DNA from 4 places in the Pseudarthrobacter sp. LMD1-1-1.1 genome. Region 1 is predicted to be linked to each of the others. Evidence: riboswitches for the same ligand, from Rfam matches in the RefSeq annotation. Region 1 holds a riboswitch; each other region holds the start of a gene.

Region 1 (3,936 bases):
CCGGGCCGAGCTGATGCTTCGACGGGCGCCGCAACAGCATCGACCGGCAAGCTTCCCGATGGCCACTGGGCCGGTTCGGGGTCGGGGTGTTCTGGGTTGTAGTGCCTGCCTGTGGGTGAGGTCCAGCCGGGTGGTTCATTCTTGTTGGCCGGATCTGGCGTCCATCTGGTGTGGTGTTTGAGCCGGTGGTGTTTGGGGCAGAGTTGGGCCAGGTTGCTGACGTTGGTGGTGCCGCCGTGTTGCCACGCTTGTAGGTGGTCGGTTTCGTTGTCGGGGGTGCGGTTGGTGCAGCCGGGGAAGGTGCACTTGGCATCGCGCAGCCTGATCCAGCGTTTGATGGCCTCGGTGAGCCGGTAGTTTTTCCGGCCGATCTCCAGTGGTGCCCCGTCGCGGGGGTCGATCAGGACCCGGTAGAACGATTCCGCCCCGTCGGCGACAAGTTTCCGTGCCATGGACGCCGGGATTGGTCCGAAGCCGTCCAGTAAGGCGGGTTCGTCGGTGGCTCCGAGGAGGGCGAACACGGGCACGGTGACCAGGACATCGGCCCGCGGCGCAGGGACCTTCCCGACCCCGGTGACACCCTCCGTGCCCTGAATGCCGAGGCCGGGACCGTCTTCCTCGGCGTGGCCGGCGCCGAGGAGCAGCGATGCTGCGATGTCGGGGCGGAGTTGGGTAAGGGTGCGGGGTTCGTCTGGTCCCTGGAGGCCGCGGGCGGTCGCGGTGGTCCGGTTCCAGATAGCGCACGCGGTGTCCCCGGGCAAGTAGAGGGAGATCCAGGCCATACCGTCCTTGTCCGGGGTGTATTCCATCCGCCGGTCAGCCACACCCTTTACATGGCGCTTCTCGATCGAGTCGGGGTGGTGGCGTTCCCGCCAACCACGCACCTTCGCCCGGAACCGGGACGGAACAAGCTCGCCGGGGGCCGCGCCGCGGGCGGGCTGGGGTGCAGCCGGGTCGAAGAAGTGCGCCACCAACGCCAGGGCGCCCTCGGTGGTGAGGCCTTCAGTCTCATCGGCGACAATCCGGGCGTGCTGCCAGGACATGTCCCCGGCGGACAGTGCATCGAACACCAGCGGCAGGGAGCAGATCCGGCGTGAGTGCTCCACCAAAGCGCCCGCGGCCGCCGAGCTGATGGTCAGCACCCCGGCGATCTCCTCCACCACCGACATGTCCGCGTAAGTGCGGTCCTGGACAGTGGCGTCCGGCGGCGTCATCGCCTGCTGGAAGGCAACGGCTTCGGCAGTATCCAGCGCCTTCATCGCGGCGAGCTGCGCCTCCAGCCGGGCCGCAACCTCCAGCCGTTCCAGCCGGATCTCATACCGCCGTTGAAGCACGTCAACACGGGAACCAATGCCGGCGCCGGCAGCCAGGGAAGTATCTTCGAAATCCAGCGCATCGATGGCAGCAACAGAGGCACGAACACCCTCCAAAACCACCTCAACACCACCGCTGATTCCCATGCCCACATCATCCAACGAGGCACTGACATCCAAAGTGTGCACGGTTCATGCTGGCGTCCTTCATAGCGGCGCAGGGGGCAGCTTCTTAAATTAATTCGGCCGCCATTGGGTGGTGACGCCGTTGTCACCACCCAATGGCGGCCGAAGTTTGCCCGGGCACAACCCGGGGACCTCCCCGAAGTGATCCGGGGAGGAACGGGGGAGGGTCAGATGGTGACGGCTCCGTTGGCGGTTTCAAAGGTGACCGAGAGGATGCCCGGGGTTCCGTGCGGGGCGACCCACTCCACCGCAACGTCCTCGAGCGGCTTCTCCACCGGCTCACCCAGCCACTCGGTGACGCGCGAGGCGGAACCGGCGATGGTCAGGCAGCTCATCTTGAGGTTGCTCTCGTACGCGTGGGACGGGTGGAGCGAGGGATCGCCCTCCCACTTGAGCATGTACGGCACCTGGGGATCGGCGATGAGGCCCAGGATGCCAATCTGCTTCCAGACCAGTTCGCGGCCGTCCGGGAACTTGCGGTTGCCGTTCACGGCGGCGCGGCCCAGGCGTTCCTCGAAGGGGGCGAGGTCGTCCACTTCGACGCACCAGCCCATCCAGCCGCCACCAGCAGCGGAGCGGGCACGTACTGCCTGTCCGAACGGTGCCTTGTCCGATGCCGGGTGGTCCAGGACCTCAACGACTTCGAGGTACTTGTGGCCGGCGAGCGGGATGATCATATTCCGGGTTCCGAAGCGGGGGTGTACGCCACCCTTCACTGCCTCAACGCCGAGGGCAGTTGCAATACGTTCGGTAGTGGCCGCGAGGCCCTCGTGTTCACAGGCGTAAGAGACGTGATCCATGCGCATGCGAACATCTTGGCACTTTGTGATCAGGCTCTCAGCTAAGGGCACCCTTACTAGTATTTGTGGCGCCCGGCGCCCCCGTTATTCGGCCGAGACAGTGGCCGGAAGACCATGTTCGTCACAATGCTGTCCACGGCAACCGTCCGGTTCCTAGACTGGGCCCAGGTCATGAGTGCCAGCGCCAAGCCCCGGCTCGCTGGCCGGCAACCCTCCATCCGCGGTGGGGTGCCCCGGGTGAAGACCTGGCTCCCCGGCAACAGCCGGGAGCAAGCGCGGCCCGTACTGCCGGTGAGCATGCCGGGCCCATGTCAAAGGAGATTTGGATGTCCAACGGATGGTCCTTCGAAACCCGCCAGATCCACGCAGGCCAGGCGGCGGACAGCGCCACGGGGGCCCGCGCCCTGCCTATCTACCAGACCACGTCATTCGTGTTTCCCAGCGCTGAAAGCGCCGCCAACCGTTTTGCCCTGGCTGAACTTGCGCCCATCTATACCCGCATCGGCAATCCCACCCAGGATGCCGTCGAGCAACGGATTGCCAGCCTCGAAGGAGGCCTGGCCGCGCTGCTGCTGAGCTCCGGGCAGGCCGCCGAAACCTTCGCTGTCCTGAACATCGCCGAGGCAGGCGACCACATCGTGGCCAGCCCCAGCCTTTACGGCGGAACCTACAACCTGTTTGCGCACACGCTGAAGAAGTTCGGCATCTCGGTGACCTTCGTGGCCGATCCGGACAACCTGGACCAGTGGCGCGATGCCGTGCAGCCCAACACCAAGCTCTTCTTCGGTGAAGTGGTGTCCAACCCGCGCCAGGACGTCCTGGATATTGAAGGCATCTCCGAGGTGGCCCACCAGGCCGGGGTTCCGCTCATTGTGGACAACACCTTGTCCACGCCGTACCTGATCCGCCCGCTGGAGTGGGGTGCGGATATTGTCCTGCACTCGGCCACCAAGTACCTGGGCGGCCACGGCTCGGCCATCGCCGGTGTCATCGTCGATTCCGGCAAGTTCGATTTCGGCAAGGATCCGGAGCGGTTCCCCGGCTTCAACACCCCGGACCCCACGTACAACGGCCTGGTCTACGCCCGCGATCTCGGTGAAGGCGGCGCACTCGGCGCCAACCTCTCCTACATCCTCAAGGCCCGTGTGCAGTTGCTGCGCGACCTCGGCTCAGCCGTCTCGCCCTTCAACGCGTTCCTGATTTCCCAGGGCCTGGAGACGTTGAGCCTGCGGGTGGAGCGCCACGTTGCGAACGCCACGGAAGTGGCGCGCTGGCTGGAGGCAAGGGACGACGTCGAATCCGTCGCCTACGCGGGGCTGCCCTCCAGCCCCTGGTACGAGCGTGGCCGCAAGTACGGACCCAAGGGGACGGGCGCCGTCGTGGCCTTCAACCTGGCCGGCGGGGCAGAGGCGGGCAAGCGCTTCGTCGACGCCCTGGAGCTGCATTCCCACGTGGCCAACATCGGCGACGTCCGCTCCCTGGTCATCCACCCCGCGTCCACCACGCACAGCCAGCTCTCGCCGGAGCAGCAGGTTGTGGCCGGCGTGCACCCGGGCCTGGTCCGGCTTTCCGTTGGCCTGGAGCACATCGACGACATCCTGGCCGACCTGGAGGCAGGCTTCCGGGCAGCCAAGGGC
Region 2 (3,936 bases), on a different contig from region 1:
CGAGGTACTCCTCCTGGCGCGCGGGGGAACCGGCGAAGGCGCGGCCGCTCAGGGAGCGCACCTTGTAGGTCTTCAGGCCACGGCGCCACAGCAGCGGAACTTCGGTCTTCAGGAGTGCGTTGGCCAACCGGTTGGCTTCGGTTCCGTGCGCCACGATGACGGAGGCACGGGGCACCAGGGCCAGGAACTTCAGCAGCGGCTTCAGGCCTGCCTGGATCTGGTCGGGAGTGAACTTGCCGTTGGGCTCACCGGGAACGTGCCAGGGGTGGACGTTCCACGGCATCACGAACTCGGGGCGCAGGCCCAGCTTCCACTGCAGTCCCAGCATGCGGGTCGCGGCGTCCTGGTCCCCGGCCGTGATGAACCCGGACGGGTCCGCCTCGCCAATGTTGGAGAACAGGCTGATGATGCGGCATTCCTCCACGTCGTGCATGGGATCCACATAGGGGACCACGGTTCCGGGCTTGGTCTCCTGCAGGGAATCGCAGAGCTCGTTAACGGCAGCAACGCTGGGGTCGTAGCGGCGGCTCATGAGCTGTTCGTGGAATGTTTCGGGTGCCAGGGCTGTCATGAAGTGCTGGTTCTCCTGCGGGGATTGGCGTTGCTGCCGCCACGGAAACGGGCACGCGGGGGCGCGACACATCAGCGGCGGTTGATTGGGGTGGGCCGATTCCTGGTCGGCCTTACCCAGTTTAGCAAGCCCCGGGAAACGAAACGCCGGTCCCGTGCACCTGACTCTGCCAGGGCACGGAACCGGCGGGCTCCCGCTTCGCCTCTTGAAGCTACCAGAGGCGGCTGGTGGCCCGGCGGGCGCCCTCGCCGAGGGCCTCCAGCTTGGCGAAGGCGATCTGCGGGTGGACCCGGCCGCCCAGGCCGCAGTCGGTGGAGGCGATGACATTCTCACGGCCCACGACGTCGGCAAAGCGGACAATGCGGTCTGCCACCAGGTCCGGGTGTTCCACCACGTTGGTGGCGTGCGAGACGATGCCCGGGATGATCACCTTGCCCTCGGGGAGCTTGGTGTCCTCCCATACCCGCCATTCGTGTTCGTGGCGGACATTGGCTGCCTCGAAGGAGTAGGCGCCGGCGTTAACCTGCAGCACCGATCCGATGATGTCCGCGAAAGGGATGTCGGTGGTGTGCGGACCGTGCCAGGAACCCCAGCAGACGTGCAGCCGGATCTGTTCCTGGGGAAGGTCGCGGAGGGCCCAGTTGGTGGCCTCGACGCGCAGCTGGATGAACTTCAGGTAGTCCTCCAGGCTGGGCTCGGGATTGATCTGGTCCCAGCTCTCGGCCAGGGACGGATCATCGAGCTGCACGGTGAGGCCCGCATCGATGATCGCCTTGTATTCCTCCCGCATGGCATCGGCGCAGGCGTAGACAAGTTCCTCCTCCGACTTGTAGTACTCGTTGGCCACGCGGGCGCAGGAGCCGGGGGAGAGGGACGCTACGAAGCCGTCCGACAACCCGGCCGCTGCGAGGCCGGTCTTCAGGTTCCTGATGTCCGATGCCACCAGGTCCTGGCCCGTGTAGGTCAGGGGTCCGGCGATCTTGGGCTGGGTCACGCTCTTGCGGTGGGACAGGATGCCCGAGGAGGGGTCGTTGTAGGCCTCGTTGAACGCCTGCCGGTCGCGCCGGTCAGGGAATGAGGTCAGGACAATGTTGCCGGGCGAGGAGCGGTGCACCTGGGCATCGGCCCAGCGGTCCACGTTGGTTGGCTCCAGGCCGCCCAGCCGTGCAAAGGAGTAGTTCCACCAGGCACCGTAGTCCACGGAGCTGGACATCGTGTGCCCGTATTCGCCGTCGTTGGGGATATCGATGCCGAGGTCCTTCTGCCGCTGGACCACCTCCACCACGGAGGCCTCCAGAAGTTCCAGGAATTCAGGGGTGACGCCGTCGGTTTCCTTGGCGGCGTTGGCCGCGATGAGTTCCGGGGTGCGGGGCAAGGATCCCGCGTGGGTGACGCGGATGTAGTCGGTGTTCAGGGACATGCTGGAATCTTCCTTTCCATCGGTCCTGGCAGTAGCACCTTCGGCCGGCAGGAATCCTGCTGGACCGTGGTTGCTGCGGCGTCATCGAGCCAGGTCTCTCGGCCGCTCCGGATGGTTCACTCTCACATAAATCCAGATGCCTGCCCCGGGGCAAGTCTGCGCCGCTTTATGTCGCGGCGGGCTGCCCAGCGGCTTTCCTGCCGTTTCCGGAGCCCTGGCGCTGGCCGTCGTAGCAGGACCTGCCCCGCTGGCACACGCTGTGGGCGAAGGCCCCACCTACGACGGCAACGGCCAGATCACCACGTCCAAGCTCGCCACGTACGAACAGATGGTCTCGTTCCTGAAGGACCAGGATGCCCGCCAGTCGGCAATGGAGCTGGAGGTCATCGGGCAGACGGTCAAGGGGCGCGACATCCACTTGGTCAAGTACATTTCGGACCCCGCCAAGCCCACCATCCTGTACCTGACCCAGCAGCACGGCAACGAGCAGCTCACCACCGAGGGCGCCATGGAGTTCATCAAGCACCTGGGGACCGGCAAATCCGCGGACATCCTCAAAGGCGTGAACATCCTGGTGGTGCCCATGCTCAATGCGGACGGCGCCATGGGCGACGTGAACTTCTCCCTGGACAATTACCTCGCAAAGGGGGACCGGCACCTCACCCGCTACAACGCCGAGGGTGTGGACCTGAACCGCGACCATGTGGCCAAGGTCCAGCCGGAGACCCAGGCGCTGCACAACAACGTCATGCGCAAATACCGGATCGACTACATGATCGACCTGCACCACCAGGGCACCCGGGCCGAGCGTGACGGCAAGCTGGTGTCGGGCTCCATCCTGTACCCCACCACCCCCAACGCCGACCCCGCCGTCGTCGAAAAATCCAAGCAGCTCGGCGCGGTGGTCTTCAACAACGTCGACTCCACCGGCTGGGGACACCTGGGCAAGTACCAGGGCGGCAGTGCCGAAACCATCAGCCGCAACGGCATCTCCGTGGAGTACGGCATCGCCACCCTGCTCTTCGAGATGCGCGGCATGTCGGACCACTATTTGGACGGCTATGCACTCGGACAGCGCAGCAACGGCTACCTGATCAAGCAGACCGTCACCACGCTGACCTCCACGGCCGCGGCCATCGCGGACGGGTCCATTGCCGACGCCGACACCTCCTTCTGGAACACGCTAGCCGAACAGACGTCCCGGCCCGCCGGGGAGGCGGAGGACGAATAGGCGGCACCGGCCGCCGCGGCCTTTTGGCAGAAAGGACCGCGGCGGGCCACAACAGTGGACAAAGTGCCCCATCGGCTAAACTTGGGTGGTAAGAGCCCCGGAACTCTTGCTTCGCTGCGCCGTGCTGCGGCTGTGCGAAGGCCGGTATGTTCGGGGCATTCTCATGAACGGCGCTGCATGGGCCCGCCACCTGGTGGCCGGCCCGGGCAGTCCGAACGAATGGGGGAGGATCCCATGCCAGCAATTGTGATCGTAGGAGCCCAGTGGGGCGACGAAGGAAAAGGCAAGGCCACCGACCTGCTGGGCGGCCGTGTTGACTACGTCGTCAAGCCCAACGGCGGCAACAACGCCGGGCACACCGTCGTCGTAGGCGGTGAAAAGTACGAACTCAAGCTGCTGCCGGCAGGCATTCTCAGCCCCAACGCCGTTCCCATCATCGGCAACGGCTGCGTGGTGAACCTGGAGGCCCTCTTCCAGGAAATCGACGGACTCCAGGCGCGCGGCGCCGACACCTCAAAACTGCGGGTCTCCGCCAACGCCCACCTGGTGGCCCCGTACCACCAGGTGCTGGACAAGGTGACCGAGCGCTTCCTGGGCAGCCGTGCCATTGGCACCACCGGCCGCGGCATCGGCCCTGCCTACATGGACAAGGTGGCCCGGCTGGGCATCCGCGTCCAGGACGTCTTCGACGAATCGATCCTCCGCCAGAAGGTG
Region 3 (3,936 bases), on a different contig from region 1:
GTGCGAACGCCGCTTCCTTGCCCGTGCGTCCGCCGGAAGGAGCGAGCTCGAAGGTAAGGACAGTGCCGCCTGCACTCATCTGCTTTGCCGCCAGCCCGTACTGCGGGTGCGACTTCAGGAGCGGGTACTTCACCCAGCTCACCGCCGGCTGTTCCTCCAGCCATTCTGCGAGCCGGAGTGCGGTCGCCGAGGAGTGGTTGACGCGCAGGCCCATGGTCTCCAGGCCCTTGGTCAGGACCCAGGCGTTGAAAGCGGAAAGCGCGGGGCCGGTGTGCCGCATCAGCTGCTTCACCGGTCCGTCGATGAATTCCTTGGTGCCCAGGATGGCGCCGCCCATCACCCGGCCCTGCCCGTCGATGTGCTTGGTGCCGGAGTAGACGATCACGTCGGCGCCAAGGTCCCCGCAGCGCTGCAGCAGGGGAGTGGCGAACACGTTGTCCGCCACCACGGTGGCCCCGGCCGCGTGCGCCAGTTCGCTGACGGCCGCGATGTCCACGATCTCCTGCATGGGGTTCGACGGGGACTCGAAGAAGACGGCGGTGGTGGGCTTGGACAGGGCTTCGCGCCACTGGTCCAGGTCTGGGCCGTCCACGAAGACCGTCTCCACACCCCAACGTGGCAGGATCTCGTTCAGGATCACAAAGCACGAACCGAACAGTGACCGGGCGGCCACAACCCGGTCGCCCGCAGCCAGCAGGGCACCCAGCGCGGTGAACACGGCGGACATGCCCGACGCCGTCGCGAAGCATGCTTCGGTGCCTTCGAGGAGCCTGAGCCGTTCCTGGAAGGTGGCCACGGACGGGTTGCCGTAGCGGGAGTAGACAAAGCGCTCGTCCTCGCCGGTGAAGGCCCGTTCAGCTGCCGCGGCGGATTCGTAGACGAACCCTGAGTTCAGGAAGATGGCCTCAGATGTTTCCTGGAAGTTGGAGCGGTCCAGGCCTCCGCGGACTGCCTGGGTGTCGGGGTTCCAGCCGGGGGCGTCTGGGTTGAAGGTCACTTAGTTCTTTCCGAGGTTGGTGGGGAGGCCGCGGTTCTTCCAGCCATTGATGGTCCGCTCGCCGTAGCGGTCGGGCTCGCCTTCGAAGCCCTCCAGCACGCTGTAGGCGGTGAAGCCGGCCTGGGTGGCGGCAGTTGCGGCCGCGATGGACCGTTGGCCGGACCGGCACAGGAACAGCAGTTCCGCGTGGGGATCCTCCGGCGCCTGCTCCTGGAGGTCCTTGACGAAGTCCGGGTTGGGGATGCCGCCGGGGAAGGTCCACTGGATGAACAGGGGATCGTTGTCCGTGGCCTTGGTGTCCGGGATGCCGATGTGGGCCCATTCGCCCTCGGTGCGGACGTCCACCAGGATGGCGCCCTGCTCCAGCTTGGCCCAGGCTTCCTGCGGCGTCAGGTCTCCCGCGTAGCTCATGCGTGGCCCTCGCCGTCGAACTCGCCCTCAAATTCGGCATCGAGCTGGTCCACGGCGGTGGCCACGGCGGCGTCGGCGGAAGCGATCGCGGCCGGAAGGACGATTGCCTGCGCCACGATGACGGTGGTGCCGTTGAAGGTTGCCGCCGGGCTGCCGTGCAGGACGTAGCCATCGGCGAGTGCAGCGGAGATCCGCTCACAGAATTCACGGTTGTCCGCGCCCGTAATCAGGCGGTAGGACAGTCTTTCGTCAGGGGCGGGTGCGTCGGACACGACGGATCTCCTTCTCTCACGCTTGCAGCTCGAATCGGTCGATATGCCGAGTATTCACCTGAGGCACCCCGCCGCGAAAGGGAGGGTTGCCGACCGGCAAGTCAGGGCTTGGCGCCGGTACTCATTACTCCCCAAAAACGTAACACCTGCCGCGCCCGGCCGCATCGCCGCCGTCGTCATGTTCCGTAATTGAGCCGTCCGCGTCACGGCACGGGTTATGCCCATGGGCCGATAAAGTTCTTACCGGGGGCGCCGCCCCGTATCCAGAGCAATGAGTACCGGGGGGTCCTTGTCAGCATGCGGGCACACGTATCGCACCACCACGCCGCCATCCCGCGGAACCGTCCGCGTTCCAGCGCAGCCTTTTTCGCCGCGGTGTTCATCGTCCTACTGGCCCTGGTGGTCCCGGCAGGCCCGGCACACGCGGCGCCTGCTGCACCGGACAAGGGCAAGCCGTGGCTGGGGGCGGTCCTCGAGTGGGGTGAGGATACGGCCGCGGGCTTCAGCGACAGGCTGGGCGCCGGCCCCGCCGTCTTCGGCCACGACATCACCATTCCGTACCGCGAATCGGAGCGGAATGACATCGACGGCTTCCTGCAGCAAACTGCAGCCAAAGGCGCCCACGCCCTGCTCACGGTGAAGCCGTCGGTGCCCCTGGACCAGCTCGGCCCCGCGGAGGCGGAAGCGTTCGCAGCCCAGGTCCGCGACCTGACATCGGGGTTCAAGGGCCAACTGCTGGTCCGGTTCGCCCCCGATATGAATGCCAGCTGGGTGGCCTGGGGCCAGCAGCCGGCCACGTACCGGCAGGCTTTCCAGGCCGTGGCGGCAGCCTTCAAGAAGGACGACGGCGGCCGGGCCGCCATGGTGTGGGCGCCTTACCTGGGCAAGGACTACCCCTTTGAACGGAACCGGAATGCCCCGGAGCCGGGAAGCGACGGGTTTTCCCTCCTGGATACGAACGGGGACGGGACCTGGAACGGAAGCGACAGCGCCTATGCCCCCTACTACCCGGGCGATGACGCCGTGGACTGGGTGGGCCTGACCGCCTATCACGACGACACTGCCGGCGGGGCCGCCGTCAACACGACGCCGCGTCCGGGCGAACTCCAGGAGATGCTGACGGCCTCCGGCGGCGAAAACTTCTACGGCACCTACGTGGAGGGACGCAAAAAGCCTTTCCTCCTCCAGACTTCGGCCTTCTACAGCCCTGCGTCCGGTGGGGCGCCCGAGGCGGACATCAAGACGGGCTGGTGGGACCAGGTGGTGGCCACTGCCACGTCACCCGCTTTCGCCGGGACGGCCGCCGTGGTGTGGGACGAACGGACCAGCACGCGGGATACCGGCGTGGCAAGCATCAGCTGGCTGCTCACGGGAAGCCCGGATATTGCCAAGGCCGCCCTGGACAGGCTGAAGGCATCGCCGATGGTCACCGGCCCTGTCACGGATGTGGCGTCCACAGGCACCTACGTGCGGGCCAACACGCTTTCCGGCGCCGCCCCCTGGACCGTTGGTGCCGCCATGGTCATCCTCCTGGTGGCCCTGTGGCAGGTTCCCCGCCGGATCAGCACCGCCACGTCCTGGAGCTACCAGGACCCTTCCACCAGGGATTCGCGGGTGGACCTGCTGCGCGGACTGGCCATTGTCTTTGTGGTGGTCAACCACCTGGGCATGGCCTCACTGTTCCAGCTGCTCACCCAGGAGGCGGTGGGCTTCGTGTCAGGCGCGGAGCTGTTCGTCCTGTTCTCCGGCCTGGTGGTGGGCATGGTGTACGGGCCCAAGGCCAAGGAGGACTTCGGCCGGGTGGTGGACCTGACCTCCCGCCGGGCCGGGAAGCTCTACGTGACCGCCCTGGCCGTGCTGATCGGCGTCTTCCTTCTTTCCCTGCTCCCGTTCTTCCACACTGAGGCCCTGACCACGTTCGTGGACCAGGGGACCGGCGGCGCAGGACACGGCGGTGCCGGCCGGACCTACGACCTCTACGCCGGCATGTCGTCGCTGTTCCAGTTCCCCGTGCCGCCGCAGGTGCTGCCGGCCATCGTGCTGCTGCAGTTCGGTCCCTGGCAGTTCAACGTCATGGGCCTGTACGTGGTGCTCCTGCTGGCCAGCCCGCTGATCCTTGCGGCGCTGAACCGCGGCAAGGCCGTCTGGGTATTGCTGGCGACGCTCGCCGTGTACGCGGTAGGCGCCGTGACCCGGTTCAGGATCCTGCCATCCCAGTTTGAGGACTCGTTTCCCCTACTGGTGTGGCAGGTGCTT
Region 4 (3,936 bases), on a different contig from region 1:
TGGTGCTGCCTGCGGATGTCCTTCGAATTTACCGCATGCCCGGCATCAGCAGGCAGCCGCCGCCCCGCCGCCTAGTCGTCCAGGCAGGGGGCTGCGCCGGCCGTCCCGGGGGTATTGGGCGCCCAGTGCGGGTAGGTGCGGAAATCATTGGCGGGCACCCAGCGGCCCGCATCCACCACGTAGTCCCATCCCAGTCCGTTGCTGCGCAGCGTCCGGATGCCGGTGAGGAGGCGTTTGGCGTCTTCCAGCCGCGAACCCACGCCGAAACTTGCCCGGAGGGAGCCGGACGGCAGGCCCAGGCGCTTCAGCAGGGGATGGGCGCAGAAGCGGCCGTCGCGCAGGCCCACCCCATGCTCTGCGGAAAGGTAGGCGGCCACCAGCCCTGCGTCGTAGCCCTCGACCGAGAAGTTGACCACGCCGATGGTGTCCGTTTCCGGGTTGGTGTCCTTGAAGATCTGGTGGACGGTGACGCCGTCGATGTCCTGCAGGCCCTCCACCAGGAAGGAACGGATGGCGGATTCGTGGGCGTGCCACCGGTCCTGGTCGAGTTCGGCGATGACCTGGGTGGCGCGGGCCAGGGTGGCGGCGCCGAGGACGTTCGGCGAGCCCCCCTCGTGGCGGGCCGGGCCCGTGGCCCAGCTGACGCCGTCGAGCCGTGCTTCCTTGACCGCCCCGCCGCCGGCGAGGTGCGGGACACCGGTGTCCAGCCAGTCGGGACGTCCCACCAGGACACCCGCGCCGAACGGCGCGTACAGCTTATGGCCGGAAAAGGCGAGGTAGTCGACGTCGTCCGCGCTGATGTCCACCCTGCGGTGCGGCGCGAGCTGGGCCGCGTCCACCACGATCCGGGCGCCGTGCTGGTGGGCCAGCGCGGCCAGGGCCCGGATGGGAAGAATCTCGCCGGTGACGTTGGAGGCGCCGGTGACGGCCAGCAGGCTGACGCCGCCCTGCTCCAGCTCGGTCCGGACGGCGTCCAGGGTGCCGGTGATGGTGTCGGCGGCAACGATGCTGCGGTGCGGAACGCCCTGCCACGGCAGGAGGTTGGCATGGTGTTCGATGTCCAGGTAGAGGACCTCGCCGTCATGCCGGCCGTCGGTAGCAGGCAGGCAGCCGGCCAGGAGGTTCAGCGAATCGGTGGTGTTGCGGGTGAAGATGACCGAATCATCCGGCCGGCCGCCCACGAAGTCCCGGACGATGCTGCGGGCGTTCTCGTAAACGGACGTGCTGATCTGGGACGCGTAGCCGGCCCCGCGGTGGACGCTCGCGTAGTACGGCAGGATCTCGTTCAGGTAGGCGGAGACCACGGAGAGCGCCGGAGCGGATGCGCCGTAGTCAAGGTTCGCGTACCGGATGTGGCCGCCGGAAATCAGTGGTGCCTGGATTTCCGCGCCGGTGACGGCAGCAAGGGGACGGCCGGCAACGGCGTGGCGATCTCCGGGAGCGCCGGATTCGGCAATGGCGGGCTGGGGGGAGACGGTGGCAGTTGTCACAGAGACCTCACTTGAATACAGGACTCCGGCATAGGGAATCCGCGCTTGCCGCATCCACTCCGGACCGGCCTGGTCGTCACCCGGGGCACCCCGCCGCGAATGGAGGGTTGCCGGCCAGCAAACCGGGGTTTTGCGCTGGCACTCGTGACCTGCATAAAAGCGTAGGACATGGGGCGGCCAGGATTGAAGCCGCGGCAATTGTTAAGGGCTTTGTTACGCAATATCGAATAAACGACGCCGGACACCCCCGTCTGGAGGTGTCCGGCGTCGCAATATTCGCCTAAGGGGGCCAAACCGTGGCAGTTACAGCAGGTCGTCCAGGTACGGGTTGAGGCGGTGCAGCACCTCTGAGTGCAGGATCGAGTTGGTGGCCAGCGCGTTCCCGCCGAACGGTCCGTCCTCGCCTTCGAGGGAAGTGAACCGGCCGCCCGCCTCAACCACGATCGGCACCAGCGCAGCCATGTCGTAGAGGTTGAGCTCCGGTTCGCAGGCGATGTCCACCGAGCCCTCTGCCACCATGCAGTACGACCAGAAATCGCCGTAGGCCCGGGTCCGCCAGACGTCTTCGGTCAGCCCGAGGAACTCGTCGAGGTTGCCGCGTTCCTTCCAGCCGCTCAGGCTGGAGTAGGAGAGGGAGGCGTCGGAGAGGCTGGACACGTCGGAGACGCGCAGCCGGGTGGCAGCTGCCAGGGACCGGCCCATGTACGCGCCCATGCCCTTTGCCGCCCACCAGCGCTTGCCGAGGGCCGGGGCGCTGACCACGCCCACCACAGGCTCGCCTTCATCCACCAGGGCGATCAGCGTGGCCCAGACCGGGACGCCCCGGACAAAGTTCTTGGTCCCGTCAATGGGATCGATGATCCAGCGCCGTGAACCGTGCCCGGTGCTGCCGAACTCCTCACCCAGGACGGCATCGCGGGGCCGGGAGCGGGAGAGCTGGCCGCGGATGGCTTCCTCCGCTGCCTTGTCGGCGTCGGTGACGGGCGTCAGGTCCGGCTTGGTCTCAACGTGGAGGTCCAGGGCCTTGAAGCGGCTCATGGTCTGGTCATCCACGGAGTCGGCCAGGACATGGGCCAGGCGCAGGTCATCGTTGTAGCTCGAAGCGGGTTGGATCATGGTTACAAACTACCGTCTGTGGACGCTTCTGCCGGGAGAACGCGTCAGTTGACGCTGCCGAGCTCTTTGGTTTCCTGTGCGTCCATGCGCGGGTCCGTGCCGAGCAGCCGCCGGAGCGATGCCAGGCGTGCCGGGCCGGTGGGACCTGCGTTGCCGCCTGCCACCCAGTCGTCGAGGCCGCAGTTCACCGCGTTTGCAGTGTGCTTGCACCCGCGTTCACAGTTTTCGATGCCGGGGGACAGGTCGGGGAAGGAGCGCAGGATCCGGTCCGGGTCCACGTGTGCCAGTCCGAAGGAACGGATACCGGGGGTGTCAATGATCCAGCTGCCGGCCGGCGCGTCCGCCAGGCGCAGGGCCAGGGCCGACGACGACGTGTGGCGGCCGCGCCCCGTGACCGCGTTCACTCCGCCCGTGGCCCGCTCGGCGCCGGTCAGCGCATTCACCATGGTGGACTTGCCCACGCCGGAGTGCCCCAGCATCACGGTGACCTTGCCGTCGAGATGGGCGCGGAGGTCGGCCACCGCCGCGCTGTCCAGCCGGGCGGAGAGGCCGTCGTCCGACCGTGCATCGATCCCGGAGGCCTGTGCATCGGCGGTCCGGCTGATGATCACAGGGAAGTCCAGGTGGGTGTAGTTGGACAGCAGCTCCGCGGGGTCTTTCACGTCGGCCTTGGTGACCAGCAGGATCGGCTCGATCCCGGCGTCATAGGCAGCCACCAGGGCGCGGTCGATGAACCCGGTGCGTGGTTCCGGGTTGGCGGCCGCCACCACAATCACCAGTTGGTCGGCGTTGGCCACCACGGCGCGCTCGACGGGGTCGGTGTCGTCGGCGCTGCGGCGCAGGAGGGTGTGGCGGTCCTGGATCTTCACCAGGCGGGCAAGTGTGTCCGGTGCCCCGGACACGTCCCCCACGAGCGAGACGAAGTCGCCGGCAACCACGGGCGAGCGGCGCAGTTCGCGGGCCCGCGCCGCGATGACAACGCGCTCGTTGTCCGAGTCTTCGCCTACTACTGCCGTGTATCGGCCGCGGTCCACCGTGATGATCCGTCCGGTGACGGCATCGTCATGGCTGGGCCGGTCCTTGGTGCGGGGCCGGGAGCCTTTCTTGCTGGGGCGGATCCGGACGTCCGATTCGTCCCAGGAGTCAGTGCTCCGCGCCACTGCCGCGCCCTTCCGGCCCCGGCGCCCCGGCGGCATCCTGGGCCAGCATGTTTGCCCACAGCTGCGGAAAGTCGGGCATGGTCTTGGCTGTGGTGGCGACGTCCTCCACCTGGACGCCGTCCACCGCGAGGCCCAGGATTGCCCCGGCAGTGGCCATGCGGTGGTCGGCG

Evidence for each region. A riboswitch is a leader RNA that binds a small molecule or an ion and turns the genes downstream of it on or off. The one in region 1 is predicted to bind S-adenosylmethionine.
Region 2: linked by a shared signal. The riboswitch ahead of MRBLMD1_RS09480 (cobalamin-independent methionine synthase II family protein) and the one ahead of MRBLMD1_RS15505 (bifunctional o-acetylhomoserine/o-acetylserine sulfhydrylase) in region 1 are both predicted to bind S-adenosylmethionine.
Region 3: linked by a shared signal. The riboswitch ahead of MRBLMD1_RS17990 (DUF1737 domain-containing protein) and the one ahead of MRBLMD1_RS15505 (bifunctional o-acetylhomoserine/o-acetylserine sulfhydrylase) in region 1 are both predicted to bind S-adenosylmethionine.
Region 4: linked by a shared signal. The riboswitch ahead of MRBLMD1_RS04480 (aminotransferase class V-fold PLP-dependent enzyme) and the one ahead of MRBLMD1_RS15505 (bifunctional o-acetylhomoserine/o-acetylserine sulfhydrylase) in region 1 are both predicted to bind S-adenosylmethionine.

Annotation. Positions count from the first base shown of each region.
Region 1 covers NZ_JBEGHP010000023.1:427,590-431,525, forward strand. Annotated here, with positions in the region: gene MRBLMD1_RS15495 (HNH endonuclease signature motif containing protein) at 1-1,460, opposite strand, end outside; gene MRBLMD1_RS15500 (VOC family protein) at 1,667-2,305, opposite strand; SAM riboswitch class IV at 2,467-2,581, shown strand; gene MRBLMD1_RS15505 (bifunctional o-acetylhomoserine/o-acetylserine sulfhydrylase) at 2,626-3,936, shown strand, end outside.
Region 2 covers NZ_JBEGHP010000012.1:823,512-827,447, forward strand. Annotated here, with positions in the region: gene MRBLMD1_RS09475 (uracil-DNA glycosylase) at 1-571, opposite strand, end outside; gene MRBLMD1_RS09480 (cobalamin-independent methionine synthase II family protein) at 783-1,991, opposite strand; SAM riboswitch class I at 2,005-2,109, opposite strand; gene MRBLMD1_RS09485 (M14 family zinc carboxypeptidase) at 2,128-3,222, shown strand; gene MRBLMD1_RS09490 (adenylosuccinate synthase) at 3,457-3,936, shown strand, end outside.
Region 3 covers NZ_JBEGHP010000024.1:333,255-337,190, reverse strand. Annotated here, with positions in the region: gene MRBLMD1_RS18000 (O-succinylhomoserine sulfhydrylase) at 1-997, opposite strand, end outside; gene MRBLMD1_RS17995 (rhodanese-like domain-containing protein) at 998-1,408, opposite strand; gene MRBLMD1_RS17990 (DUF1737 domain-containing protein) at 1,405-1,680, opposite strand; SAM riboswitch class IV at 1,694-1,809, opposite strand; gene opgC (OpgC domain-containing protein) at 1,978-3,936, shown strand, end outside.
Region 4 covers NZ_JBEGHP010000001.1:928,223-932,158, forward strand. Annotated here, with positions in the region: gene MRBLMD1_RS04480 (aminotransferase class V-fold PLP-dependent enzyme) at 72-1,490, opposite strand; SAM riboswitch class IV at 1,527-1,640, opposite strand; gene hisN (histidinol-phosphatase) at 1,794-2,606, opposite strand; gene rsgA (ribosome small subunit-dependent GTPase A) at 2,651-3,766, opposite strand; gene aroA (3-phosphoshikimate 1-carboxyvinyltransferase) at 3,750-3,936, opposite strand, start outside.